Regions from separate parts of the Cobetia sp. LC6 genome, predicted to be linked through region 3. Evidence: predicted binding sites of a transcription regulator. Region 3 holds the regulator's gene; each other region holds the start of a gene.
What was found. The regulator sigma-54, encoded in region 3, starts transcription at its own class of promoters, with help from an activator protein. The targets are predictions, from matches to a motif close to TGGCACNNNNNTTGCTNT.
Positions count from the first base shown of each region.

Region 1: a site for sigma-54 is predicted at 1,583-1,600, ahead of QQF40_RS10325 (HAD-IIB family hydrolase). Genes of this name have one in related genera too.
Region 2: a site for sigma-54 is predicted at 1,153-1,170, ahead of speB (agmatinase). Genes of this name have one in related genera too.
Region 4: a site for sigma-54 is predicted at 5,902-5,919, ahead of glnL (nitrogen regulation protein NR(II)). Genes of this name have one in related genera too.

Region 1 covers NZ_JASSPL010000007.1:134,494-141,812, forward strand. Annotated here, with positions in the region: gene QQF40_RS10315 (TRAP transporter small permease subunit) at 1-86, shown strand, start outside; gene QQF40_RS10320 (TRAP transporter large permease) at 86-1,387, shown strand; gene QQF40_RS10325 (HAD-IIB family hydrolase) at 1,684-2,580, shown strand; gene QQF40_RS10330 (glycosyltransferase family protein) at 2,622-3,833, shown strand; gene QQF40_RS10335 (sugar phosphorylase) at 3,922-5,820, opposite strand; gene QQF40_RS10340 (GlsB/YeaQ/YmgE family stress response membrane protein) at 6,184-6,432, opposite strand; gene nrdR (transcriptional regulator NrdR) at 6,830-7,318, shown strand.
Region 2 covers NZ_JASSPL010000005.1:242,669-249,987, forward strand. Annotated here, with positions in the region: gene speB (agmatinase) at 75-1,025, opposite strand; gene QQF40_RS08665 (sigma-54 interaction domain-containing protein) at 1,437-3,059, shown strand; gene QQF40_RS08670 (hypothetical protein) at 3,136-4,221, opposite strand; gene QQF40_RS08675 (OsmC family protein) at 4,379-4,882, shown strand; gene QQF40_RS08680 (RraA family protein) at 5,056-5,724, opposite strand; gene QQF40_RS08685 (TRAP transporter large permease) at 5,747-7,051, opposite strand; gene QQF40_RS08690 (TRAP transporter small permease) at 7,055-7,319, opposite strand, start outside.
Region 3 covers NZ_JASSPL010000001.1:36,141-43,459, reverse strand. Annotated here, with positions in the region: gene lptB (LPS export ABC transporter ATP-binding protein) at 1-70, shown strand, start outside; gene QQF40_RS00195 (RNA polymerase factor sigma-54) at 304-1,752, shown strand; gene hpf (ribosome hibernation-promoting factor, HPF/YfiA family) at 2,404-2,712, shown strand; gene QQF40_RS00185 (PTS sugar transporter subunit IIA) at 2,722-3,192, shown strand; gene rapZ (RNase adapter RapZ) at 3,330-4,253, shown strand; gene QQF40_RS00175 (HPr family phosphocarrier protein) at 4,240-4,509, shown strand; gene mgtE (magnesium transporter) at 4,925-6,280, shown strand; gene pmbA (metalloprotease PmbA) at 6,382-7,319, opposite strand, start outside.
Region 4 covers NZ_JASSPL010000003.1:306,121-313,439, forward strand. Annotated here, with positions in the region: gene QQF40_RS06295 (WYL domain-containing protein) at 1-59, opposite strand, end outside; gene typA (translational GTPase TypA) at 710-2,518, opposite strand; gene QQF40_RS06305 (hypothetical protein) at 2,735-3,025, opposite strand; gene glnA (glutamate--ammonia ligase) at 3,161-4,567, shown strand; gene QQF40_RS06315 (DUF4124 domain-containing protein) at 4,983-5,675, shown strand; gene glnL (nitrogen regulation protein NR(II)) at 5,939-7,033, shown strand; gene ntrC (nitrogen regulation protein NR(I)) at 7,030-7,319, shown strand, end outside.

The DNA.
Region 1 (7,319 bases), on a different contig from region 3:
CCCGCCCGCCTGAGGGTGGCAGTGAGTCTCATGACGCCTCCGACGCCACTCCCGGCGCCGCAGCTGACCACAAGGAGCTGCGCTGATGGATATCGCAACGGCTACGATGCTGCTGGTCGGCGGCATCTTCGCGCTGCTGGTCACCGGCCTGCCGCTGGCCTTCGTCACCGGCCTGGTCGCGCTGGCCTACACCTTCGGCTGGTTCGGTCCGATGGCGCTGCCGCTGGTCACCAGTCGTGTCTATGGCTTCGTCACCGAGTATTCGCTGGTGGCAGTGCCGATGTTCGTGCTGATGGCCTCGCTGCTGGACCGCTCGGGGATCGCCAGGGACCTGTTCAATGCCATGCGCGTGATGGCAGGGCGCCTGCCCGGTGGCGTGGCGATCCAGACCATCGTGGTGGCGTTCTTCCTCGCCGCGATGTCCGGCATCATCGGCGGAGAGATCGTGCTGCTGGGGATTCTGGCGCTGCCGCAGATGCTCAGGCTCGGCTATGACAAGCACATCGCCATCGGCGTGGTGTGTGCCGGCGGCTCGCTGGGCACCATGATGCCACCCTCCATCGTGCTGATCATCTATGGCCTGATCGCCAACCAGTCGATCGCGGACCTGTTCACCGCGGCGATCACCCCGGCCATCGTGCTGATGGCAAGCTACATCATCTACGTGCTGATCCGCTGTCTGCGCAACCCTTCACTGGGGCCGGTAATGCCGGAGGAAGAGCGCCGCGCCAGCTTCCAGAGCAAGCGTGAGCTTCTCAAGGCCATCGGTGTGCCGGCGGTCATCGCGGGGCTGGTGCTGGGCTCCATCTACGGTGGCGTGGCCTCGGTGACCGAAGCCGCGGCGATGGGCAGCTTCGGCGTGCTGGTGGCGGTGATGCTGCGCGGTGAGTTCTCCATCACCCTGATGCAGCGCGCGCTGTCCCAGACCATGAACACCTGCGGCATGATCATCTGGATCGGTATCGGCGCGGCGGCGCTGGTCGGGGTCTACAACCTGATGGGCGGCAACCGCTTCGTGTCGAGCATGATCCTCGGCCTGGATATCCCGCCGCTGGCAATCATCATGGTGATGATGGCGATCCTGCTGCTGTTGGGGCTGTTCCTCGACTGGATCGGCATCGCGATGCTGACACTGCCGATCTTCGTGCCGATCATCGTGCAGCTCGGCTACGACCCGGTATGGTTCGGCGTGCTGTTCGCGGTCAACATGCAGGTGTCCTTCCTGTCGCCCCCCTTTGGGCCTGCCGCCTTCTATCTGAAAGGCGTGGCACCGGAAGGCATCAGTCTCAAGGATATCTTCGTCTCGCTGCTGCCATTCATCGCCATCCAGCTGTGCGTGCTGGCGATGTTGCTGCTGTGGCCGCAACTGTCGCTGTGGCTGGTCTAGGCTCAATAGACTTAGCCGTAGACTCGACGCCCTCGCAGATGCGAGGGCGTCGTCGTTGGTGACGTTGGATTTGCGCCGCCATGAGGCGTGACATCATGCAAGGCAGGCTTTGTGCTCTTTTATGGTGCAAATGAGCGGACACACAAACACAGCCACGATGAGAGTGGGCAGGCTGTCATGGCAGATGCACCATCTTGGCACATTCCCTGCAATGCTCTTGCAATGCCTGTCCGGTGCCACGAGATCCTGTCGAGGTGACCCCCGACACGCTGCAGCACTTCACGAGGAGAGTTCACATGTCAGAGACTCAAGCACCGCTGTTGTTGCTGACCGATCTGGATGGCTCGCTGCTGGATCACCACGATTACTCGCCGGGCCCGGCGCGCAGCTGGCTGACCCGCCTGCGCGCGCGCGGTGTCTGGGTCGTCCCCAATACCTCCAAGACGGCGGCGGAACTGGCGCCGCTGATGGACTCGCTGGGCCTGGCGGGCCAGCCATGGATCGCCGAGAACGGCGGCGTGGTGGCGCTGCCTGCCGATTGGCTGAGCGCCTACCCGCTGGAAGCGGCCGGCGCTCCGGATGCACACGGCCTGTGTCGTATCGCGGTGGCGATGTCCCGCGACAGGATTCTCGCGGTACTGGATCAGCTGAGCGGGGAATTCGCCTTCGAGGGCTTCGCCTCGATGTCGGTGGCGAGAGTCAGCGAGCTGACGGGGCTGGGGGAGGAGGATGCGGCCCTGGCGGGACAGCGTGATGCCAGTGAGCCGCTGGTGTGGCGTGACGCGCCGGAGCGTCTCGAGGACTTTCGTGCGCGTCTGGCCAGCCATGGCCTCAAGCTGACACGTGGAGGGCGCTTCCACCATGTGACCGGGGACAGCGACAAGGGCGTGGCAGCGCGCTATCTGATTGCCCGCTACCGGCTCTGCGAGCGGGTGCGCCCCTGGACGCTGGGCTTCGGTGATGGCGCCAATGACCTGCCGCTGCTGGCCGCCGTCGACAACGCTGTGCTGATTCCCGGCGTCGGTGATACCTCACAGCGTGATCTGGAGCTTGCCGATCATCCGCAACTGGCGGATGAACGCCGCTGTTTTCGCGCCAATCTCCCCGGACCGCAGGGATGGGTCGAGGGATTGCGTCACTGGCTGGCCAATGGCCAGCCGGAAGAATGGACATCCAGAGGTCTGGGCGCCTGACGCCTGCCTGATGCGTGTCTTCGGCATGACAAGGAGCTGACATGAGCGATTTTTACCAGAATGGCATCATCACCAACTTCCATAACCTGACCGATCGTCCGGTGGAAGATCTCGAAGCGGACCTGATGCGCTTCTCCCGCAAGCGACCGATGAGCCTGATTCTGCCGTCGCTGTATTCCGAGCTGGAAGGTCCCGCCCTCAAGCATATCGTCGAGGAGCTGGCCCAGGTGCCCTACCTCAGCGAGATCGTGATCGGGCTGGACCGCGCCGACCGTGACCAGTTCGAGCATGCCAAGGAGTTCTTCTCACACCTGCCGCAGCATCACCGCATCCTCTGGAACGACGGGCCGCGCCTGCGGGCACTGGATGAGGAGCTGACCGAGCATGGCCTGGCGCCGATGGAGGCCGGCAAGGGGCGCAATGTCTGGTACTGCTCAGGCTACGTGCAGGCCTCGGGCATAGCCGAGGCAGTGGCACTGCATGACTGCGATATCGTCACCTATGACCGCGGCCTGCTGGCACGGCTGATCTACCCGGTGGCCCATCCGCAGTTCAACTACGAGTTCTGCAAGGGCTACTACTCGCGCATCGCCCAGGGCAAGCTCAATGGCCGCGTGGCACGCCTGATGGTCACGCCGTTGATCCGGGCGCTCAAGAAGGTCTATGGCCCGCTGCCGTACCTGGATTATCTCGACAGCTATCGTTATCCGCTGTCCGGCGAGTTCTCGATGCGCACCGATGTGCTGGCGGACATCCGCATTCCCAGTGACTGGGGGCTGGAGATCGGCGTGCTGTCCGAGGTCCACCGCAACTATTCCACCAAGCGCCTGTGTCAGGTGGACATCGCCGATGCCTATGATCACAAGCACCAGCCGCTGTCCGCGGAAGATGCGTTGGGCGGCTTGAATCGCATGAGTCTGGATATCGCCAAGGCGATGTATCGCAAGCTGGCCACGCTGGGCGTCGAGATGCACGGCGAGACCTTCCGCACCATCAAGGCGACCTACTACCGTATCGCGCTGGACCTGATCGAGACCTACTACAACGATGCCGTCATGAATGGTCTGACGGTGGACCGCCACAGCGAGGAAGCGGCGGTGGAGCTGTTCGCCTCCAACATCATGGATGCCGGCAGCGCCTTCCTCGACAATCCGCGCGACAAGCCCTTCATCCCCAGCTGGAACCGGGTGCAGTCAGCCGTACCGGACCTGCTCGAGCGCATGCACGAAGCGGTGGAGCTGGACAACCAGTAACGCTCGCGGCGGGAAACAGCGAGACCCACGACAACGGGGCTGCCAGTGGCAGCCCCGTTGTCGTGGGCAGAGGGAAGAAGCGCGGGCGTCAGACGACCTCGATGGCCGGCGGGCGCACGGTTTGCTCCATCAGCCAGGCCGCCTGATAGGGGCGGCGGGCCATGGTGGGATCGTAGGCCTTGTCGTGGCACAGATGGTCGGTCAGCGCGACGCCTTGCCAGCTTTCCGGCAGCGGCAGCACGCGCGGCTGATCGGTGACATTGAGAGCGAACAGCAAGCGACGCCCTTCATGGGTGACACGCTCGAAGACGAAGAAGTCCGGGCCGACATCGAAGACATTCTGGTCGGCATCCGGGTGGAAGCAGGGTTCGTTGCGGCGCAGTGCCATCCGGCGCTTGAGGGCGTGGAAGACCTCATGGGTTGCGGTGTTGGGGCTGGCCAACAGCGCTTCCAGTTCATCACGCTGCCACTTGCGGCGGTTGATGGCGCGCAGATGGCCATCGCGTTCGACGCCTTCCTGGTGATTGGGGGTCGCGGTCAGCGAGTGGATATACAGCCCCGGGATGCCCTGCAGGCTCAGCATCAGGGTCTGACTGGCGATGAAACGCTCTATCTGCCATGGGTCCTGGCCGCGCCGCGTGCCCTTGAGCGCATCGAAGTAGCTGATATTGAGCTCATAGGGGGTGTCGGCGCGGCCCGGGTTGGCGCGCATGCTGACGTAGCCACCGAAGTCATGCACCAGTCGCACCAGGGTGTCGCGCTCGTGGTCGGGCAGCAGGCCCTCAAGGGCGCGAACGCCGATGCCGTCGTGACTGGCGGTGAAGTTGAAGTAGCTGCAGCCGGAGGGCAACGACGGCAGGCTGGCGGCCCACTGGGTCAGGGCGCTGGCATCGCCGGAGGTCAGAGTGTGCAGCGTCAGTGGCGGCAACGTGAACTGATAGATCAGGTGCGCTTCATCGGCCTGGGCGCTGTCCTCGATGGCGGTGAGGTCGTGCTGTGACAGGCGATCGAGCCCGAAGTAGGACATGTTCTCGGCATGGGGCACGTTGGTCTCGGTGATCAACAGGCTCCCCGGCGCCAGATGGTCGACGATGGCGCGCAGCAGGCGTACCACGGCGTGTGTCTCCGGCAGGTGGATGCAGGGGGTACCCTGGCGCTTCCACAGGAAGGCCACCGCATCGAGGCGGATGATGCCCGCGCCCTGCTCGAGGTAATAAAGCAGGATGCCGATGAATTCGAGCAGCACATCGGGATTGGCGAAGTTCAGGTCGATCTGGTCATCCGAGAAGGTTGCCCAAAGATGGCGCAGGCCACGACGGGTATGCACCGGCGTGAGCAGGGCAGACGGGCGCGGGCGCACCACCTCGGAGACATCGGTGTCGGGGTCCATCTCGATGAAGTAGTCGCGACCGGGCTGCACGCCGGCCAGATAGTCGGCGAACCACAGTGACTCGCGCGAGCAGTGATTGATGACCAGGTCTGCCATCAGGTCGCGGTGCTTGCTCAGGCGCCGGATGTCCTGCCAATCGCCGAGGGCCGGATTGACCTCGCGATAGTGGATGACGCTGAAGCCGTCATCGCTGCTCCACGGAAAGAAAGGCAGCACGTGGACACCGGACAGGCTGTCGTCCAGTCGGCTGGCGAGGAAGTCGTGCAGGGTCGCCAGTGGCGCCTCGCCTTCCTGCTGCAGGCTGTCGCCGTAGGTGATCAGCCACTGATCGCGCTCGCTCCAGAGCGGCTCGCCTTCCGGCACGCGGGGGGTGAGGCGCGTGCGATGGAAGTCCAGTACCGTCTCCAGGCGTCTGAGGACTTCTTCATGACGCTGTGGATAGATCTCTGCGAGCAGACGTGTGGCGTGCGCCTGGAAATCAGCTTGCGAGAGACGTTTGGCGAGAGAGACTCTGGCGTGTGGCCTGGCGTTGCCCTCGCTCGGCGCGGGATCGGCTGCAGTGGAAGTCGAGTGATCGGAAGATGACGTATCGGACATGGGCAATCCTCGTGGCAGCAAAAGCGGTCTGGCTCTGCCGCGTGAGTCGCAATGGGCAGAGCGTGTCGCGGGTGATCTTCGTGAAGCGCGCCAGCGCCATCCTGCGGGGCCGATGGCGAGACAGGCGGGCGCGCATCAGATGAAGTCGACTGGTCGTCGCCTGGTGAAATCATTGAATGGCGCATCGCTCAGCGGCGCCCGTGGGTGGCGGCCTGGCGCCTTTACCCCTGAGTCATGCACGCCTCGGGCCAGATTCGTCAAGCCTGCAAGGGAGGACGGCCAGCCTGCATGTGCCGGCTGGCCGTCCTGTCTGGCGTCATGTGGCCTGAGGCCGGCTGACGCCACTGCGCTTCATGACACGCTTTACTTGCGCAGCACGCGATACAGAATCAGCAGGATGACGGCGCCGAGCACGGCGATGACAAAGCTGGCCAGATTGAATCCCGTCACTTCCCCGAAGCCCATCAGGGTGCCGACCCAGCCACCGACCACGGCCCCCAGGATGCCGATGATGCTGGTGACGATGATGCCACCCGGGTCCTTGCCGGGCACGATCACCTTGGCGATGATGCCGGCAACAAGACCGAATATGATCCATGCAATGATTCCCATGTCGCAGCTCCTTGCGTCATCGTGATCAGTCTCGCGGCAGAGATCATCCGCCGCCAGTCGTGAAAGGATTCCACGGCTCGGGCAAGCGTCCTTGTGAGGCGCTTACCCTGACGTCATCTTTCGGTTATCGCGCGGGGATTTCAAGCCTGCCGAGCAGGATGATGGATGCTTTCGCCGCGGGGCCCGTCACCCGGGGCGACAATGCAGGAAACTCCTGTCACCCTTTGGCCGCTCCCCAAGGCCAGTTCAGATAGGTCGGGGCTGACATAGGCTCCCGTGGCGGGGCCTTAACGGTTACAATACCCGCCATTCGCTGTCATTCGGCTGCGCTGCGCCGCTTCCTCGCTGTGCTTCGCGCGGGGCCGCAGCCACCTCGCACCCAAGCAGGCTCTCCAACATGCACTGTCCCTTCTGTGGAACTCATGAAACCAAGGTCACGGATTCCCGACTGGTGGTCGAGGGTGACCAGGTGCGGCGGCGTCGCCAGTGCGCGGCCTGCGGTGAGCGTTTCACGACCTACGAAACGGCGGAGCTGGTCATGCCGCGCGTGGTCAAGGGCGACGGCTCGCGCGAGAGCTTCGATGAGCACAAGCTGCGTGCCGGCATGCTGCGTGCGCTGGAAAAGCGCCCGGTTTCCTCCGAGCTGATCGAGGCCGCGGTGGAGCGCATTCGTCAGCGTCTGCGTGCCACCGGCGAGCGTGAGATCGAGGCGCGGCGCATCGGTGATGAGGTCATGCAACAGCTCAAGCGGCTGGATCAGGTCGCCTATATCCGCTTCGCTTCGGTCTATCGTCGCTTCCAGGATCTTGATGAATTCCGCGCCGAGATCGATCGTCTCGCCCAGGAGCCCAGCTTCCTGCCGGGCGAGGAAGACGCGCGCCCCTGAT
Region 2 (7,319 bases), on a different contig from region 3:
TGTGCGCCGAGGGCGGGACAAGCCCCCGGCGCGGGTGCAGCAGGACAGCAGGTCATTCGTGGGTCGTTCGTGGATCAGTCGCGCTGTTGCACGCCCGGCAGTACACAGAGCATTTCGTAGAGCAGGGTCGCGCCCATCAGCGCGGTGTTGCCGCTGGTGTCGTAGGGCGGGGAGACTTCCATCAGGTCACCGCCGACGATGTTGAGGCCACGCGCGCCGCGTACGATTTCCATGCCCTGGGGCATGGTCAGGCCGCCGGCTTCCACGGTGCCGGTACCGGGGGCGACGGAGGGGTCCAGTCCGTCGATGTCGAAGGTGATGTACACCGGGCGATCGCCCATCATGTCGCGCACTTCGGCCATCAACGGCGCGAGTGACTTGAACCAGCACATCTCGGCGGTCTCGACACGGAAGCCCTGCTGACGGCACCAGTCGAAGTCATCGGCGGAGTAGCCGGTGCCACGCAGGCCGATCTGCACCACGCGCTGGCTGTCGAGCAGGCCTTCTTCCTGGGCGCGACGAATCGGCGTGCCGTGGGCGATGGGCTCGCCGAACATGTGGTCGTTGACGTCGGCGTGGGCATCGATGTGGATCAGGCCGACCGGGCCATGCTTCTTGGCGATGGCGCGCAGCACCGGCAGGGTGACGGTGTGATCGCCGCCCAGTGTCAGCGGCACGCAGTCGTGACTGAGCACTTCATCGTAGAACTGCTCGATGATGTCCATGCTCTTGGGCAGGTGGAAGGTGTTGATCGGCACATCGCCGATGTCCGCCACCTGCAGGCTGTCGAAGGGCGCGGCGCGGGTGGCCATGTTGTAGGGGCGCAGCATGCGCGATTCATCACGGATCTGACGCGGGCCGAGACGCGCGCCCGGACGGTTGGAGGTACCGATGTCCAGCGGAATGCCGATGAAGGCGGCATCTAGGCCTTCCGCGGTTTCCTGAGCCGGCAGGCGCATCATGGTGGCCGGGCCGCCGAAACGTGGCATGTCGTTGCCGCCCAGCGGCTGATTGAACTCGCTCATCTGTCTCTCCAGGTCTTGAGTTGCTCGCGATACGCTGACGGCGAGCGGGGTATTGTGTTCGATCGCCTGATCGCCCGACCGGACGGTGTGATGAAAGCCGGCGATCCTCCTTGGCGCATACTCCAGCATTGCAGTAACCATGCCAATTTTTAGTCAATTGATTTTATTGAGTTTTATTTGGCGGAGGTTGCTGGGTGATTCATTTGTGGATCACCAGTGCGGCATTGATGATTCAAAAATGGATCACTGATTCATTTGTGGATCACATTCAGGCATCATCGAGACTGTCTTCAGCGCAGTGCGAGAAAGACCTGCTGGAAAGAGCTGTTAGAAAGAGCTGCGAGAAAGACCTGCGAAAAGAAGCACAGAAAGCCCCGCCCGATTCACAGGCTCGACCATGAGGTACCCGCCATGTCAGAGCTCGACCGTCAGATTCTCAAGACCATCATCGACACCGCTCACGATCACTACTTCGTGGTCAATGCCGATGGCCAGGTGCTGGATGTCAGCCCCGGCGCCGCGGCGGTCTATGGCATGACCCGCGAGGAGCTGTGTGCCGCCAACGTGCATGACCTGGAAGCCAGTGGCGTGCTCAAGCCATCGATCAGTCTGGAGGTGCTGCGTACGGGGCGCGCGCTGCAGATGATGCAGCTCACCGCCACCGGGCGGCGAGTGGTGGCGCAGGCGCATCCGGTATTCGTCGCGGGCAAGCTTGAGTGCGTGGTCAGCCGCTCGATGGACCTCACCGATATCCAGCTGTTGCAGCAGGAATATGCTGTGCTCCAGCAGCGTTTCACGGATCACCTGCGCCGCAACTCGCGGGGCAGTGAGCTGGGCGGGGGAAGTGCGCGCTCAGTTGCTGAGCAGACCACCCATGACGCGCAGCAGGGGCGTGCTCTGTGCGAGCAGGCCGCGCGCGAGCAGGCGGAATGCGAAGACGCCGCGCTGGAATTGGGCGAGCTGCAGGTCAGAAGCCCCGTGATGCGGGAGATAGCGCTGCTGCTCAAGCGGGTCGCGCCCACCAACGCCACGGTATTGATGCTGGGCGAATCCGGGGTCGGCAAGACGGCCTTCGCCCATCAACTGCATCGCTGGAGCCAACGCGCCGACGGCCCCTTCATCGAGGTGAACTGCGGCGCCATTCCCGAAAGCCTGTTCGAGTCCGAGATGTTCGGTTATCAGGCCGGTGCCTTCACCGGCGCGGGTAACCGTGGCAAGGCGGGCCTGATGGAGCAGGCCGAAGGCGGCACCCTGTTCCTCGATGAAATCGGTGAGCTGCCGCTGGCCACCCAGACCAAGCTGCTCAAGGTGATTCAGGACGGAATGATCACCCGCCTGGGCGACACCACCACCCGCCGCGCCGACTTTCGGCTGGTCGTCGCCACCAATCAAGACCTCGCCGCCCGCGTCGAGCAGGGACAGTTCCGCCTCGACCTCTACTACCGCATCAATGTGCTCCCCGTCAGCCTGCCACCGCTACGCGAACGCCGCGAAGACATTCCCGCCCTGATCGAGCAACACCTCTCTCGCCTCAATCAACGTCATGGTCGCCGCAAACTCCTCGACGCCTCGTTATGGCCCATCCTCATGCGCCAGGACTGGCTCGGCAATATCCGCGAACTGGAAAACTGGCTGGAACGCGCCTGGCTCAGCGCCCCCAGTGATGTCATTGACAGCGATTCAGTGAAAACACTGCTCAACACCTGTTCCACGAATAACGCTAATGGACTAGGCAGTTCATTTGGCTTCAGTAATGAAAAATCCAATGGAATAGGCGTTACTGAAAGTTTTACCACTGCCGATAACTCTCATAGTCCCAATTCCCCCTCAGCGCCTGCCGCTGAGGGGGCAGTAGCCATGCCAACCCCCAAGCTCGGCCCCAACGAAACCCTCAAGGAAGGCCTGGCACGCATCGAAGCACAATGGCTACGCGAGATGGCTGCCGAGCTGCCCAGCACCTATGCGATAGCCAAGAGGGCAGGGATTAGTCAGCCGACGGTGGTGAGGAAGTTGAAGCATATGTTGTTAAAATAATTACCATGTGTCGGATCTATGTGATGACCAATCGATTAGTCAATCATCCGGGCCCGACAGCTAAGGTACACTATATTCATTGCATCACCACCAGACTCCCCATCACTCCCTCACATAACGGCTTGATCTCGCTGAAGCCCTCGTCGACGGCGAGGTCTGTCTTGGCTTTGGCGTAGGTGGTGCCGTCGGCGGTGGGGTGGTAGCTGGTGCAGTGCAGGCGGATCAGCTTGTCGTCGAGGAAGAGGCCGTATTCGCGGGTCTGCGAGGTGATGGGCATGCCCTGGTGTCGCTGTGTCATGGCGATATCGAACCAGTAGACCTGACGGTGATCCACTCGGGTCAGGCCGGAGTCGAGCATCTGGCTGTTGATGGGCGCCCATTGCGCCAGTTGGTCCGTGGCGGCCATCACCTTGAGCTGCGCGTCGCTGACAGTCTCGCCATGCAGGTCATAGATTTCGAGGATGATCATGTCGGTGCCGGTACCCGCCTGACTCTGCCATTTCTGCACGATATGCGGCAGGCGTCCCTCGGCGGCAGACCACGAGGCGGGCAGGTGCAGCGCAAGGCTGATGCCCAGTGACTTGGGATGGCCCTTGGTGTGGAACTGCTGGAAATAGCCGTCGTACAGCTCGTACACCGGCTCGATCTGATACTTGGTCGCCAGCAGAAATTCCTTGAACGGCGAGGGCAGGTATTCCCCCTGGGCGCGCAGATGAATGGCCTCGATGAAGCGGGCCGCGAAGTCGCTGGTCAGCTTGTCGGTGGTCAGTTGCGAATCCAGTTGCGTCTTTATCTGACGGCGGATGCCATCCAGCACTTCGCGTGCGTGCTCCCGCCCCATCAAAGTGGCGAGGTTGTCCGCCAGGCGATGGGTGATGTTCGGGAAGGCATTGTCGAAATAGGCGGAGGCAAGCTCTGCATCCGGCGCGAGGCCGGGATACTCCTCGGCGATGCGTGACAGGGTGATGTCCTGGGCGATGACGAAGCCGTAGGTACTGCTCAGCGTATTGATGACCTTGGGCGTGGGGCGAAACTGTGCGGCTTCGGCGCGTGCCGAGGCGCCGGGGGTGATGAGGCACAAGCTCAGGCCCAGTCCGAGCGTCAGGGCGGCGGCGGCCAGCCCGGGAATTGCCCCAAGGGAGCGTGTTACGGCAAACGCCATGCGTGACATCCTGTCAGAGTGCGATCGATTCAATCCTATCATCGGCCTACGATGACTTCTCGCGTGCTGATGATGTTCAGATGCCTAATCAGGCAGAAGTATCAGACTGCGCGTCATGCCGCGCACGCGGTTTCCCTTCAGAGAGCAGCAGACAACGATGTCCAGACGACACCAGTATTCGGTTGAACTTGAGTGGACCGGCAATCGCGGTGATGGCACCCGCCATTACACCGCCTATGAGCGTGATTTCGTGGCCCGTGTCAGTGGCAAGCCGAGCCTGGAAGGCTCCGCCGACCCCGCTTTTCGGGGCGACGCTTCCCGCTGGAACCCCGAAGACATGCTGGTGGCCTCCGTCTCGGCCTGCCACAAGCTCTGGTATCTGCACCTGTGTGCCGAGGCCGGCATTCGTGTCATGAGCTATCACGACCACGCCGAGGGCACGATGCAGGAAGGCACGCCCGCTGTTGGCAATAGTCAGGCAGAGAACGAGGGCGAGGCGGGACGTTTCACCTCCATCGTGCTGCGCCCCGAGATCACGCTGGCCGCCGGTGACGATATCGCGCTCGCCCATGAGCTGCACCACCGGGCGCATGCGCTGTGCTTCATCGCCAATTCACTGAATTTTCCGGTCAGCTGCGAGGCGGTGATCACCCATCAGTGATGGGCAGCCCTCAGCCCGTGTCCTACAACCGTGTCGGACTGACCGTGTCTTACAGACCGTGTCTTACAGACCGTGTCAGAACCCAAAAGGCCACCAGAGCGATCTGGTGGCCTTTTTTGCTTTCAGCATCTCTCTAAAGAAACAGCGTCTCGCAAGGGCATCAAGCGAGGGGATCAACCCCGTGCGTTCACTTCCTCGATCAGTTTGCTGGAACCAGTGAGGTCTGGCAGGCAGGCGCCGTCGGCAATCTTCGCCAGCAGCACGTCTTCGGCTTCTTGCACCTCGATGGCGTGGCTGGCGATGGCCGAGACTTCCTCGGGCGCCATGACGATGACGCCACTTTCATCGGCAAGGATGGCATCGCCCGGATTGACGACCACGCCGCCGATGCTGACCGGCACGTTGAGTGCGCCGCCGATTCCGGCGAAGCGGGTGGTCAGCGAAGCGACGCCGCGACTCCAGACCGGGAACTGCTTGTCGCGAATGGTCAGCGCATCGGTGGCCATGCCGTCGATCACCACACCGGCCACGCCGAGGCGCGAGGCGACCGTGGTCATCACGCCGCCCCAGCAGGCGCGGTGGCGATCGCCCTGTCGATGCACGATCAGCACATCGCCCGGGCGCACCAGGCGCATCAGATGGTTGAGCAGGGTGCCATCTTCCGGCGGCAGCGAGACAGTGATGGCGGTACCGGCGATGCGCACCTCGGGCAGCATGCTGGCAATCGCCGGATCGACGAAGCCCCGGGTGTGGAAGTGGCCGATGGTGGCCGTCTCGCACTGCTTGAGCTGTTCCAGCCGTTCAGGAGCGACCTGCGCTGGCATGTCATTGAGTTGGTACATGAAAGTCTCTCGTCGTGGTCGGTCAGATCAGGCTGGGCAGGAAGGTCGTCAGCCACGGGGCCCAGTAGAGCATCAGCATCGCGAACAGGAAGCAGATGACGATCGGCCAGGCGGCGGCGTAGATGGTCTGCATCGGCGTTGCCGGGGCGGCGCCTTTCACCGCGAACAGGTTGTAGCCGAAGGGCGGGGTGAGACTGCCCACCGAGATGTTGATCAAAAACAGCGTCCAGAACCACACCGGATCGAAGCCATACAGCTTGACCAGCGGCGCGTAGATGGGAATCACCACCATCATGAAGGCGATCTGGTCGATGAACATGCAGGCGATCAGCGGAATCAGCATCAGGATCAGCAGCATCCACACCGGGTCGAGATCCAGCCCGGTCACGCTGCTCACCAGACCGCTGGTGGCGCCGGTGAAGCTCAACAGCTGGGAGAACAGCTTCGAACACGCCAGGATCAGGATGATCATGGTGCTGACCTTGAGCGAGGACATCACCGCTTCGCCCGCCATCTTGAACGAGAACTTGCGGTAGTAGGCCGCGACCACCAGCGAGCCCAGCACGCCGGTGGCGGCGGATTCGGACGGCGTGGCGATGCCGAGCAGAATCAGGCCGAGCACGGCAAAGATGATGATGGTGAACGGCAGCATGTTGATCACGGCGCGGCGCTTTTCCTTTGCCGTGCCACCCCCGCTTTCATCGAGGGGCGGTGCACGGCGCGGGTCCATCGTGATGCGCACCTTCACATAGAGGATGAACAGCGCGGCCAGCAGAATGCCGGGCAGGATGCCCGCGATCAAAAGGCGTGCGATGGAGACATCGACCATCGAGCCGATGATGATCACCAAGAGGCTCGGCGGGATGATTGGTGCGAGACTCGCGCCACCCAGGATCAGGCCGATGGACAGCCTGTCGTCATAGCCGCGCTCCTGCATGGTCGGCAGCGCCGAGCGGCTGAGCATGGCGGTCACGGCCAGCGCCGAGCCGGACAGGGCACCGAACAGCGTCGAGAGGGCGACGACGAAGAAATAGAGGCGCCCCTTCATGCGGCCCATCAGGGCATCCAGCGAGTCGAAGATCACATCGATGGAGCCGGAGCGGAACAGCAGCTCCCCCATCAGCACGAACAGCGCGATGGTGGTCAGTGTCTCCGAGGTCATGCTGTCGTAGACACTGTTGGCGAACATGCCGAAACCGGCAGTGCCCATCAACCACAGCGTGCCGAGCACGTTGATGGTCAAGAAGGCGGCGAAGACGGGAATGCCGAGGGCGAACAGGCCCATCAGCAAGGCGATGGCCAGGCCCAGAGAGGTATACCATTCCATGACTCAGGGTCCTTTTCTGGTGTCGGCGGTCGCCGAAGGCGTCGCGCGGCTAAAGGCGTGGCGCAGGAAGTACAGGGCGGCGCTGATCATCGCGTAGGCGATGAAGCTGGAGACCCAGACCTTGGGAATATCGAGGCCCATGGCGGTGGTGGTGTGATACTGGAACTGACGCAGGCTTTCCTGCACGCAGATCCAACCGGCCACGGCGCAGACGGCGCCGGTCACCAGGGCGAGGAGACGATCATAGAAAGCGCGCGCGGTAGGGCCG
Region 3 (7,319 bases):
TGACGCGGACTCCATCCTGGCCAACCAGCAGGTACGCGACGTCTACCTGGGCCACGAGTTCACGCTCTAGGGCCAGCGGATGCGCTGAGCCCTCCCACGGCGAAAGCTTCATAAGCCGCTGCGTGATTTTATCGCGTAGCGGCTTTTTCATGTCTGACATCAGGCGCATGCATGACGTCCATACCACCTTGGTGTAAACATGGCATGCAAGTTGCTTGAATATTCACTGCAACCACTTGTCAGTGGCCCGAGTCACGGTATAGCGTAGTAAGCACGTTCCTTTGCCGTGAATTGACTGACTCCATGAAACCCACCCTGCAACTCCGCCTCGGCACCTCGCTGACCATGACGCCGCAGCTTCAGCAAGCGATCCAGCTGCTGCAGCTGTCGACGCTCGACCTGCGTCAGGAGATTCAGCAAGCCCTCGAGTCCAACCCCATGTTGGAGCTCGACGAGGACTACGAGTCGCTGGATGTCATCGAGACACAGGATACGAGCGAGATCTCCACTGCCGACTCCTCGAGCGAGATTCCCGAGGCATACCCTCTCGACAGTGACTGGTCGGACCTCTACCAGGACCACGCCGGTAGCCTGACCAGCTCCGGCAGTGGCAGCGGGAGCGAAGAAGGGCCGGACTTCGATCGCAATACCAGCGTCGAGAGCCTGCAGGACCACCTGCGCTGGCAGCTGGCGATGACCGACCTCGATGGCCGTGAACGCCAGATGGCGGAGAGCCTGATCGATGCCGTCGACGGTGCCGGTTACCTGAGCCTGTCACTCGATGAGCTGGTCGATGGTCTGCGCGGCCAGGGCCTGCCCGGCCTCAAGGCCTCCGAGCTCGAGCAGGTACTGCTGCGTCTGCAGCAGTTCGACCCGACCGGCGTCTTCGCCCGCGACCTGCGCGAGTGCCTGCTGCTGCAACTGGCGCTGCTGCCGGATGATCTGCCGCTGCTGGCGCAGGCGCGTCGCCTGGTACGTCAATTCCTCGAGGCACTGGGCAACGATGATCGCAAGCTGCTCAAGCGCCGACTGAGCCTTGACGATGACGAGCTGGATCACGTCATCCGCCTGGTGCGCGCGCTCGATCCGCGTCCGGCATCCGCCTGGGGCGAGCCCGCCAGCGATTACGTGATCCCTGATCTACTGGTGCGTCATACCCGCCACGGCTGGCAGGTCGAGCTCAACCCGGAAGCGCTGCCCAAGCTGCGCATCCAGCCGGAATACGCCGCACTGATCAAGCGTGCCGACAAGTCCGCCGACAACACCTTCCTCAAGGACAACCTGCAGGAAGCGCGCTGGCTGATGAAGAGCCTGTCATCACGCAATGACACCCTGCTCAAGGTCGGCCGCGAGATCATGGCGCGCCAGATCGACTTCCTCGAGCAAGGCGAGGAAGGCATGAAGCCACTGATTCTGGCCAACATCGCCGAAGTGGTCGAGATGCACGAATCGACCATCTCGCGGGTCACGACCCAGAAATACATCCACACCCCGCGCGGCGTCTTCGAGCTCAAGTTCTTCTTCTCGAGCCAGGTCGGTGGCAGCGGCAGTGGCGACGCCCACTCAAGCACCGCCATTCGTGCCCGCATCCGCAAGCTGATTGCGGAAGAACCGGCTCGCAAGCCTCTCTCCGACTCACGCCTGGTCGATCTGCTCGCCAGCGATGGCATCGAGGTCGCACGCCGTACCGTGGCCAAGTATCGCGAAGCGATGGGCATCCCATCCTCCAGCGAGCGCAAGCGTCTGGCCTGATGCGTCACCTGCGGCTGCCATGCGCCTGGTCTCCCTCCTATCATGGCCGTTGCCGCCAACCTCAAACACTGGTTTTCTCTCTCACCAGCCTCTGACATTACTGACACCGGCGCGCCTGGCGCGCGCCCTGTCATTCCGTCAACCGCTCGTCAATGGCCCATCATGGCGCGCAGGATGATGGCAAAAATCCATCATTCCGGCTGCATCATTTACCGTCAATCGCATGTTTTTAAAGTCACTTTTAGCCGTATTGCACCGGGATGTCACTCGGTGATCCTTCCGGCACGCCGCTTGCTCCACGCAACCCAAGCGCCTGAAAGGCGGCGTACATGCAGGGATTGGCGACGAAAACCCGCCTTCTTGCGCGCCTTTCATGCACCACCCTTCAAGCGTGACCTTGAAGTCCATTCCGTTACCCCTCACTGAGTTGAAGACAAGCACTGAGCCACGATGCAGCGCAGCGTTGATCTTTGCGCAAAGCTTGGGCATTGTCGGTACAGACGCTCACGACATCTGATGCCGCTGGCAAGGGCGCGAAAACATCGCCAGACGGTGGTCGTCAAGCCTGTTGCAGAGCGTCCGATCAGGGTTTGCTCGTAGTCAAAAAGGGTTACAATTGAATGGCAACCCGCTGGATAAAGGAGCGTGTCCATGCAAGTGAATATCACCGGGCATCATGTGGAACTTACCGATCCTCTCCGCGATTACGTCAACGAGAAGCTCGCTCGCCTCGAACGGCATTACGACAACATCACCAATGTTCAGGTGACACTGTCGATCGAGAAGGAGCGCCAGCAGGCTGCCTGCACCTTGCACGCAGCAGGCGCTGACCTCCACGCCCTGGCAGAAGACCCCAACATGTACGCTGCCATCGACGCGCTCGCCGACAAGCTGGATCGCCAGCTGGTCAAACACAAGGAAAAGTCCCAGGCTCGTGCTCAGGGCACCGGGACCCGTTGACCTTCAGCCATGACACTTGATCAGATCCTTCCCCCCGAGCGCACCCTTTACGGTGTCCCCGGGGGGAGCAAGAAGCGGGTGCTTGAATTCTTCAGCACCTTCATCGCACAGAACATTCCCAGCCTGGATAGCCAGGAAGTCTTCTCGCGCCTGATCGGGCGCGAGAGACTGGGGTCGACCGGCATCGGCCACGGTGTGGCCGTGCCCCATGCACGCAGCCCGCATTGCAAGACACCAATCGCTGCGTTTCTGAAGCTCGGTGAACCCATCGACTTCGATGCCATCGACGGAGAACCCATCGATCTGCTGTTCGTGCTGCTGGTGCCTGAGGAAGCGGACGAGACCCATCTGACGCTGCTCGGGCAGGTCGCGGAATTGCTCAATTCCCCGACCAATCGCTCGGCCCTGCGCCAGGCAGACAGCCAGCGTGCACTCTTTGAGGCATTGACCCAAGCCATCGCCGAATTACCGGCGCGCTGAATCACAGGCCCGGACATCGTCCGGGCTTTCGTCTTGCTGGCCTCCCATCGGCCGACGTACAGCGCACTGATAGCGGGCAACCTTCTGCCCCACCCCTGCATTCTTTCGACGTTGACCTCGCCCTTGGAGAGCACTTCATGAAGATCGTGATCATCAGCGGCCGCTCCGGCTCCGGGAAATCCATCGCTCTCCAGGCGCTGGAAGACATTGGCTACTATGCCATCGACAATCTGCCCGGCATGCTGCTGGCGCCACTGGTCGATCAGCTCGAACAGGACAGCCCGGCACGCCGACGTATCGCGGTCTCCATCGATGCCCGCAACCTGCCGGAAGCCTTGACCCGCTTCCCCGAATTGCTCGACAACGTCCGCCAGAGTGGCATGGACGTGCAGGTCGTCTACCTGACCACCGATTCGCGAGTGCTGCTGGAACGCTACTCGGCGACCCGGCGTCGTCACCCTCTGACGCGCGACAACGACCACACCCTGGCCGAGGCCATCGAGATCGAGCAGAAGACGCTCGCCCCGATTCGCCAGAAGGCCGATCTGGTCATCGACTCGACCAACCTGAGCGTGCACGACCTGCGCTCGCGGATCACCGAGCAGGTCGCCCAGCACAGCTCTCGCCACCTGACGCTGACCTTTGAATCCTTCGGCTTCAAGCATGGCGTGCCGACCGACGCCGACATGGTGTTCGATGCCCGCTGCCTGCCCAACCCGTACTGGGACATCAATCTGCGCGGCGATACCGGTCGCGATGACAGCGTGGCCGAATTCCTGCAGCGCTACCCCACCGTCCAGGCGATGCATGACGATATCGCCGGCTGGCTGGAACGCTGGCTGCCCGCCTATCAGGACAGCAACCGCAGCTACCTGACGGTGTCCGTGGGCTGTACCGGCGGCCAGCATCGCAGCGTCTACCTGTGCGAGCAGCTGGCGAGCTACTTTGCCGAGCGCCTGCCTGAGGTGCGCCTGCGTCACCGCGAGCTGGGCATTCATACCGCGCTGAGCAACCCAGGTGAGACAAGTGATCAGCAGGAGCATCGCGATGCCCTCTCGTGAGCTGACGCTGACCAACCGCCGCGGGCTGCACGCCCGCGCAGCCACCAAGCTGGTCAATTGCTGTGCGCCCTATTGCGCAACGGTGATGGTCAGCCATGGCGAGCGACGCGCCAATGCAGCCAATGTCATGGCATTGCTGATGCTTGCCGCACCCTGCGGCACCACGCTGTTGATCGATGTCGAGGGCGAACAGGCCGATGAGGCGATGCTGGCCATCGAGGCGCTGTTCGAGGCGCGTTTCGAGGAAGACGAATAACCGCCACTGACAGCGCTGTACATTTGCGCCATGCATTAGCGCTGTACATCAGGGATGTGCATTGCGACACGTTCTTCTGGCGCTTGCCTCCCTGCCCCTTTCGCCCTTTGCGCACAGCCTTCCTTTCGGCCCGCTCCCTTTTCGGTCAGCCCCCTCGCGCAGCGCCCCCTGGGCAGCTCCATCACTGTTTACGCAGGGCGTCTCGCGCCTGTTCTTGCACCTGCCCTCACGCCTACCCTTATCCTTGGCCCTGCACCTATCCTTGCCTTGGCAGCCATGCAACGCTGCTTTTGCGCCAGTGACGGAACGTGGATTGTTCTTTTGATAAGAAACACTGTTTTCTTTTGTCGACGCGCCCCCCTACGCCAATGGTAGAATCAGCACTGTCCTTCATGTCGACAGGGGAAGCCGACAGATGAGCAAGACGTCTCGTAAACTCAAGCCAAGACTTGATCGCCTGTCACAGGCGCTGGAAAGCGGCGAGCTGGAACAGGCAAGACGCATGCTCAATCGCGGCCTCGCGCCGGTGGACGTGGCCCACCTGCTGGAATCCTCGCCCCCCAAGGAGCGTAATCTGCTCTGGGAGCTGGTCGATGCCGAGCTGCAGGGCGATGTCCTCCAATACCTTGGCGAAGACATCCAGACCGACTTCCTCAAGGATATGGACGCCGTCGACGTTCTCGCCGCCACCGAGAACCTGGAGCCGGATGATGTCGCCGACATCCTGCAGCGCCTGCCGAATACGGTGATTCTCGAAGTCCTCGACTCCATGGAGGCGCAGGAGCGCCTGCGCGTCGAAACGGTACTGTCCTTCCCGGAGGATACCGCCGGCGGCCTGATGAACACGGACACCATCACCATTCGTCCGGACATCACCCTGGACGTGGTGCTGCGCTACATTCGCCGCCACGAGCGCCTGCCCGACTCCACCGATACCCTGCTGGTCGTCTCACGACGCGATGAATTCATCGGTGCGCTGCCCATCAACCGCCTGCTGGTCTCGGACCCCGGCGTCACGGTGCGCGAAGTGATGGACACCGACAGCGTGGTGATCCCGGCCCTGATGCCGGAGAACGAAGTCGCTTCGCTGTTCGAGAAGCACGACCTGATCTCGGCGCCCGTGGTCGGCGGCGATGGCAACCTGCTGGGTCGCATCACCATCGATGACGTGGTCGACGTCATCCGTGGCGACGCCGAGCACCAGGTGATGTCGATGGCGGGGATGGATGAGGACGAAGACACCTTCTCTCCCGTGATACGGACCTCGTGGCGCCGCGCCGTCTGGCTCGGTATCAACCTGCTGACCGCCTTCATGGCCTCCGCCGTGATCGGCATGTTCGAAGGCACTATCGAGAAGATCACCGCGCTGGCCGTGCTGATGCCCATTGTCGCCAGCATGGGCGGCATCGCGGGCTCTCAGGCACTCACCGTCCTGATCCGTGGTATCGCGCTGGGGCACGTCAAGAGTGGCAATGTCAGCTGGCTACTCAAGCGCGAAGTCATCGTCGCGGGACTCAACGGCCTGTTATGGGCCGTGGTGGTGGCAGGCATCGCCATCGTATGGTTCGGGGATGTCCAGCTGGGGGCGATCATCGGCGCCGCGATCATGATCAACCTGTTGATCGCCGCCGTGACGGGCACACTGTTGCCGGTACTGCTCAAGAAGCTCAATATCGACCCTGCTCTTTCCGGCAGCGTGATATTGACCACCGTGACCGACGTGATCGGCTTCATGGCCTTCCTGGGGCTGGCGACCTGGCTCTATCTGTAACGCCCGACGCGGTTAGTGACTACACCAGAAACAACACGGCCGCCCCCTCGGGAGCGGCCGTGTTGTTTTTCGCCTGTCACACGAGACAGAAGCGTCAGTGATCAGCCTTCCAGCTCACCGTCTTCGCCTTCGGACATGCCCGCGACGGTCATGCCATCGATCAGCCAGCTACCGCTGTGGATGCTGCCACGCGTATCGACATCATCGCCTACCGCCAGCAGATTGGCCGCCATGTCGCGCAGATTGCCGGCAATGGTGAATTCCTCGACCGCATGCTGGATCTCCCCGTTCTCGACCCAGAAACCGGAGGCACCGCGTGAATAGTCACCCGTGACGCCGTTGACGCCCTGGCCCATCAACTCGGTCACCAGCACGCCGGTACCCATCTGCTTGAGCATCTCATCGAGCGAGGTCAGCGGCGCGGTGATGCGCACGTTGCGCGCGCCGCCGGCGTTGCCGGTGGTCTGCATGTTCAGGCGACGGGCACTGTAGGCGCTCAGCATGTAGCTCTGCACCTTGCCGTCGGCAAAGTAGACATTGTCACGCGTCGCGACGCCATCATTGTCGAAGGCGGCGCTGGACATGCCACCGACTTCCCGCGGCTTCTCGCCCAGCGTGAACCAGTCGGGGAACAGCGGCTGACCCAGGCTATCGCACAGGAAGCTGGACTCACGATACAGCGAGCCGCCGGCGATGGCAGACAGGTAGTGACCGATCAATCCAGCCGACATCTGCGGGTCGAACATCACCGGCATGCGACCCGTCGCCACCTTGCGCGCATTCAGACGCGCAAGCGTGCGGCGAGCGGCTTCACGCCCCACCGACTCGGGGGAACGCAGGTCTGCCGGATTGCGCACGCTGGTGTAGTCATAGTCACGCTGCATGCCCTGTGCATCCTTGGCGATCAGCATGCATGACATCGAGTGACGACTGCCGCACTGGCTGGCCAGGAACCCATGGCTGTTGCCATAGACCTGCACGCCTTCGCCACTGGAGAAGCTGGCGCCTTCGGACTGCGCGATGCCTTCCACTTCCAGCC
Region 4 (7,319 bases), on a different contig from region 3:
AGGCGGTAACGCGCCAGCGTGTCCCATGGCAGGACTTCGAGGCGTTGCTTGATGCTCATTGCTGAATCCTTTCATACGGGTCTTCTGGAGCGTATTCGTGACGCATTGCACACACCTGGCGTGGCAATGGCGACACATGGCGAGTGCTCACGAGGATCGGTAAGAGGACCCTGCTCCGGGTGGCGTGTGGTGAACAAGTCTTCGTTAACTGCAGGATATGCATGAAGAAAGCTCCGGCAGAAGATACCTGCTCCGTTGCGTTGACCCTAGTGACCGCGCATCGACGTCTCGTTTTTGCGTCGTCCAAACGCGACGCATCATTAGAATTTGACGATTTATCTTCGCTCTGTGGTGTGTGATTGCGCACTATCAATACATCAAGACATTACGTTGCGCAGTGGCATTGGCCGCGTGTGGCATGCTCTGGATGAAGACGCTATATGCACAACACAAATATGCCTCATATAACCCTCATTTAAGTGTTAGAGATGCCTCAGGCCAAGGTATCGCGCAAAGTTGCCTTATTCTGCGAGCCCTAATAGCGACGCACTTCCTGCAATGACATTCATAAGTATTAGAGAGATGGTCATGCTGCCCTTTGCGGCAACAGCGAAAAGTGCTCAAACGCAAAAGACCCGCCGAGTTGGCGGGTCTTTTGCGTTTGAGCACGATGCCCCCTGCCATCAGACAGGGGGCGGGCTGGGCCAGCTTACTTGCTGGCGCGCTTGCGCTCGTTCTCTTTCAGGTGCTTCTTGCGGATACGGATGTGCAGCGGAGTGACTTCCACCAGCTCATCGGAATCCAGGAACTCGATCGCCTGTTCCAGGGTGAAGCGAATCGGCGGCGTCAGCACGATGTTTTCATCGTTGCCGGTAGAACGCATGTTATCGAGCTTCTTGGCCTTGGTCGGGTTCACGACCAGGTCGTTGGCGCGGTTGTGGATACCGACCAGCATGCCTTCATAGACTTCGGTACCGTGACCGATGATCAGCTTGCCACGTTCCTGCAGGGTGTACAGGGCGTAGGACAGCGCCTTGCCCGGCACCATGGAGATCATGACGCCGTTGCGACGCTCGACGCCTGCGCCTTCCTTCAGATCACCGTAGTGATCGAAGCGGCTGGTCAGGATACCGGTACCGGAGGTCAGGGTCAGGAACTGGCCACGGAAGCCGATCAGACCGCGAGACGGGATGATGAAGTCCAGACGCACACGACCCTTGCCATCCGGGTTCATGTTGGTCAGCTCGCCCTTGCGGTAGCCCAGCTCTTCCATGATGGAGCCCTGGTGCTGCTCTTCACAGTCGATGATGACTTCTTCGTACGGCTCCTGCTTCTTGCCGTCGATTTCCTTGATGATGACTTCCGGACGGCCCACGGCCAGCTCGAAGCCTTCACGACGCATGGATTCGATGAGAACGGAGAGGTGAAGCTCACCACGACCGGAGACGACGAACTTCTCCGGAGTCTCGCCCTGTTCGACGCGCAGTGCGACGTTGTGGATCAGTTCCTGGTCCAGACGCTCACGGATGTTGCGGCTGGTGACGAACTTGCCGTCCTGACCGGCGAACGGAGAATCATTGACCTGGAAGGTCATGGAGACGGTCGGCTCATCGACGGTCAGCGGCGGCAGCGCCTCGACAGTGGCGGTGTCGCAGATGGTGTCGGAGATCGCGAGGTTCTCGATACCGGTGATGCAGACGATGTCGCCGGCAGTCGCCTTGTCGGTCTGCACGCGGTCCAGGCCCATGTGAGTCATGACCTGGCCGATCTTGCCCTTACGGACAGCGCCTTCCTTGGTGATGATGGACACCTGCTGACCCGGGCTGACGGCGCCGCGCTTGATGCGGCCCAGACCGATGACGCCGACGTAGCTGTTGTAGTCCAGTGCGGAGATCTGCATCTGGAACGGACCGTCCAGCTCGACCTTGGGCGGCTCGACGATGTCGACGATGGACTGGAACATCGGGTCCATGGTGTCTTTCAGGTCTTCCGGGTCCATACCGGCAATGCCGTTGAGGGCAGAGCAGTAGATGATCGGGAAGTCGAGCTGCTCGTCAGTCGCGCCCAGGTTGTCGAACAGATCGAAGATCTGGTCAACGACCCAGTCAGGGCGAGAGCCCGGACGGTCGATCTTGTTGACGACGACGATCGGCTTCAGGCCCTGGGCGAATGCCTTCTGGGTCACGAAGCGCGTCTGCGGCATCGGGCCATCGACGGCATCGACCAGCAGCAGCACGGAATCGACCATGGACATCACGCGCTCGACTTCGCCACCGAAGTCAGCGTGCCCGGGGGTATCCACGATGTTGATGTGGTAGTCGTTCCACTGGATCGCGGTGTTCTTCGCGAGAATGGTGATGCCGCGCTCTTTTTCCTGGTCGTTGGAATCCATGATGCGTTCCTGACCCTCGGCCTTGCGGTCCAGGGTGCCGGACTGACTCAGGAGCTTGTCGACCAGGGTAGTTTTACCGTGGTCAACGTGGGCGATGATGGCTATGTTGCGAAGTTTCTCGATCACGACGGGAACCTGTGCGGAAAATGGGCGCTCGCGTACCGGGCGCTTGTGATTTGGGGCGCATTATAGGGGGCATGGCATGCCTCCTGCCAGCATCGTGCATTCACGAGGCGAGTCAGCGAGTGCCTTCAATTGGTCTGAAGTGCCCAAATGATTGTCTCTCAAGTCTTTTCCGCCCCCCTGTCGCGCATGAAAAAAACTTGTGAGTCGAGGCCGACATCAGGAGGAAAGGAAGAAATGACCGCAATGTGATGCTGACGTGATCATCGGGTGTGAGCGGAGAAATACTTGAGATCCAGTATTTTGCACCATCGTGGAGCAATGACGTTTTTTGGTGCACCCAAATGATGAATCTGCACTGCGCGGCAAGAATTTTTGCACCTTGTCGGCCCATCCTTGGTCGGGTTTTCGTGCTGCATGCATGAAGATGATGATGTTTTTTTTCAGCATATTCATGATCTTACTGAAATCGACGATGCGGCGTGCGCCATTCTGGCACGCTCGCTGCATTGTTAGAGCATCCTGTCTGATGGCTGGCATAACGACGCCGACCATGAGAGAAAAGGCTTACAAAATAGAGCAATAACCCCAGACAACGCTGACACCAACTGTAACCAGAGCCGCCGGCTCCATCGGAGAATTACCATGGCTGAGAAGACACTTGCCCTGATTGAAGAACACGAAGTCAAGTGGGTTGATCTGCGCTTCACCGACACCAAGGGCAAGGAGCAGCACGTCTCCATCCCGGCGCGTGCAGTGGATGAGGAATTCTTCGAGAACGGCCAGATGTTCGATGGTTCCTCCATCGAAGGTTGGAAGGGCATCAACGAATCCGACATGATCCTGATGCCGGACGACGGCACTGCCTTCCTCGACCCGTTCACCGAAGACACCACCCTGGTGCTGCGCTGCGACGTCATCGAGCCGGCCACCATGCAGGGCTATGAGCGCGATCCGCGCTCCGTCGCCAAGCGCGCCGAGGAATACCTGAAGTCTACCGGTCTGGGCGACACCGCCTTCTTCGGTCCGGAGCCGGAATTCTTCATCTTCGACGAAGTGCACTGGAAGAACGAGATGAACGGTTCCATGTTCAAGATCTCTTCCGAAGAAGGTGCCTGGGCGACCGATTCCACGCCGGAAGGCGGCAACCTGGGTCACCGTCCGCGTCTGAAGGGCGGCTACTTCCCGGTCCCGCCGATCGACAGCTTCCACGATATCCGTGCTGCCATGTGCAACACCCTGGAAGCCATCGGTCAGGAAGTCGAAGTTCACCACCACGAAGTGGCGAACGCCGGCCAGAACGAGATCGGCGTCAAGTTCAATACCCTGGTCAAGAAGGCCGATGAGGTTCAGGAACTCAAGTACGTGATCCACAACGTGGCTCACGCCTACGGCAAGTCCGCGACCTTCATGCCCAAGCCGCTGGTCGGTGACAACGGTTCCGGCATGCACGTTCACCAGTCCTTCTGGAAGGATGGCGACAACCAGTTCGCCGGTGACGAGTACGCGGGTCTGTCCGAAATGGCCCTCTACTACATTGGCGGCATCATCAAGCACGCTCGTGCCCTGAACGCCTTCACCAATGCGTCCACCAACTCCTACAAGCGTCTGGTGCCGGGCTTCGAAGCGCCGGTCATGCTGGCCTACTCTGCCCGCAACCGTTCCGCTTCCATCCGCATTCCGTACACTGCCAGCCCGAAAGGCAAGCGTGTCGAGGCGCGTTTCCCGGATCCGACGGCCAACCCGTACCTGGCGTTCTCCGCGATGCTGATGGCCGGTATCGACGGTATCAAGAACAAGATCCACCCGGGCGACGCGATGGACAAGAATCTCTACGACCTGCCGGCCGAAGAAGCCAAGTCCATCCCGACCGTGGCCGAGAGCCTCGAACAGGCCCTGACCGCGCTGGACGGCGATCGTGAGTTCCTGACCCAGGGCGGCGTCTTCACCGACGACATGATCGATGCCTACCTCGAGCTGAAGGGCGAAGATGTCCAGCGCCTGCGCATGGCGACTCACCCGCTCGAATTCGACATGTACTACAGCGTCTAAGCACTGCAACGCCTAAGTACAGCAGCGTCCAGGCGCTGCAGAGGTTGAGGCAGCCATTCGCTAGCCACGCCATCTGACGGGGTACCTTCCAGGTGGAGGCAAGCCCCGGACGATGACGACAGCAGGGCCATACCGACAGGTGTGGCCCTGTTTTTCGTTCTGACTCTTTGCTCTGATCCTTTTCCCTGATATCGGCCATGCTGATGACAGACCTGCAGGGCGCGGTGGTAGCCTTGCGTGACAGTCAATGCCCACAGGCGTCTTGTCGAGGGCCCCAAATGCTGGCATCAACGCGGTAAGCTTTGTAACTTGTTAGCCTTGTCATCAGGCAGCAGGATCGCCTGCCGATAGACCCAATCCCGCTGGAGCTGCCTGCGGCTTCTGGCCTCCCATGACTCTCTTCAGGAATCTTCGGATGTGGCCCTTCGTATCCTCCCTGCGCGTCGCGAACCCCGCGACTGACTCGCGTGCACTGCCAGCAGCGCGCCCCGAGCCACTGCAGTGCCTGCTGCTGGCAGCGACGCTGATGCTGACGAGCCTGTCGTTCGATCTTCAGGCGGCTCAGGTCTATCGCCACGTCGATGCCAATGGCAACGTGGTCTTCAGTGATCAGCCTGCGGGCGGCAGCAAGGTGCAGCTGACGCCGCTCAGCGTGGTGCCGTCGACGGAATCCCTGCCGCCGCGGCGCAGCACGCCGTCGCGCGTGAGCTCTTCCTCATCCAGCGAGAGCACCCGCACCCGGGCGCCTGCGGTGGATGTGGCTTTCCGTGGCTATACCACCTTCACCATCCAGAGCCCGTCCAACGAGGAAACGCTGCAGACCGGGCAGGCGGGCAATCTGGCGGTACGCCTGGGGATCGAGCCCAAGCTGCGTCCGGAAGACAAGGTGCGCGTGACCGTGGATGGCGCGCCGTCTCAATCCGCCATGCACAGTACCGTCTTCATGGTGCCGGCGCTGGAGCGTGGCAAGCATGTCATCCAGGCGGAGTTGCTGGATTCCACCGGCCGCGTACGCCAGACCAGCGAGCCGAAGGTGGTCTATGTGCAACGCGCCAGCGTCAATCTGCCTCGCAATCCCAACAATCCTGCCAATGCTGGCGGAGGCTAGCAGCGTCTGGGCGGCCTTCTTTCATCTCGCGTTTCTCCTTCGCTGACAGGCCGCCTTCGGGCGGCTTTTTCGTGTCTGGGCCAGTCGATATCGGTTTGCCTGATGGCGGAGTGAAGCAACACGAGCTCGAGCGCGATTTCTCGCCTGCACCATTTTGGTGCCAATATGAGGGACCAGAAATGGTTGCACAGCATCGGACGCCGTGTTCTCGGTGCCTGCACCAGACTGGCGCGGTTATTGCAGAACAGGGAGACGTACTGCAGATGGCGAACAAACCCATGCATCAACGACTGCTCGAACACCTCAACACTGCCGTGATGGTGCTGGACTCACAACTGCAGATGGTCTGGATGAATCCCGCCGCGGAGACGTTGCTGGCGGTGAGTCTGGTGCGCGTGAAGGGCAGTACGCCCGACAACATGTCCGGATTGGATGACACCCTGGTCAATGTGCTGCGCAAGGCGCTGGAGGAACAGCATCCCTACACCCAGCGTGAGGCCGAGATCATCAACGCGGCCAATGAAGCGCTGACGGTGGATTTCACCGCGACGCCCATCAGCGCCAATGAATTGCTGGTCGAGATAGAACCGCGTGACCGCCTGATGCAGATCTCGCGCGAAGAAGCGCTGATCGCCCGCCAGGAGGCGGTCAAGGTGCTGACACGCGGGCTGGCGCATGAGGTCAAGAATCCTCTCGGCGGCATTCGTGGCGCTGCCCAGCTCCTCGAGCGTGACCTGCCCGAACCGCAGATGGTGGAATTCACGCGCATCATCATCGAGGAGGTGGACCGCCTGCGTGATCTGGTCGACCGCATGCTGGGGCCGAACCGGCCACCGCTGCAGTCACCGGTCAACATCCACTCGGTGACCGAGCGGGTGCGCTCCCTGCTGGCGGCGGAAGGGCATCACATCAAGCTGACGGCCGACTATGACCCGAGCCTCCCGGAGGTCATCGGCGATGAAGGACAGCTGATCCAGGCGGTACTCAACATCGCACGCAACGCGACCCAGGCGCTCAACGAGCAGCCCCGTCCGGATACGCACGAGGGCGAAGAGGCGCCCTGGGAGATCACGCTGCGGACCCGCGCTCGTCGTCAGTTCACGCTGGGCCATGAGCGCCACCGACTGGTGTGCGAGCTGGCGATCATCGACAACGGCCCCGGCATCCCGGAGAGCCTGCGCGAGACGCTGTTCTACCCGATGGTCTCGGGGCGCGCCGAAGGCTCAGGGCTCGGGCTGTCGATCGCCCAGGGCATCCTGCACCAGCATCAGGGGCTGATCGAGTGTGACTCGCGCCCCGGCCATACCGAATTCCGTTTACTCATTCCGCTAGCCGGCACTTCTGGAGATCACACATGAGCGAGACTGCCCGCGTCTGTATCGTCGATGACGACCGCGCCATTCGCTGGGTGCTGGAGCGCGCTCTGGCACAACCCGACCTCGAGGTGGAAACCTTCGAGCGTGCCGACCAGGCCGAAGCCAGCATCATGCGTCAGTGTCCGGATGTCCTGATCACCGATATCCGCATGCCCGGAACCGATGGCCTCGACCTGATGGCGCGCGTGCGCGAGAAATACCCGGACCTGCCCGTCATCGTGATGACGGCGCATTCCGACCTCGACAGCGCCGTGGCTTCCTATCAGGG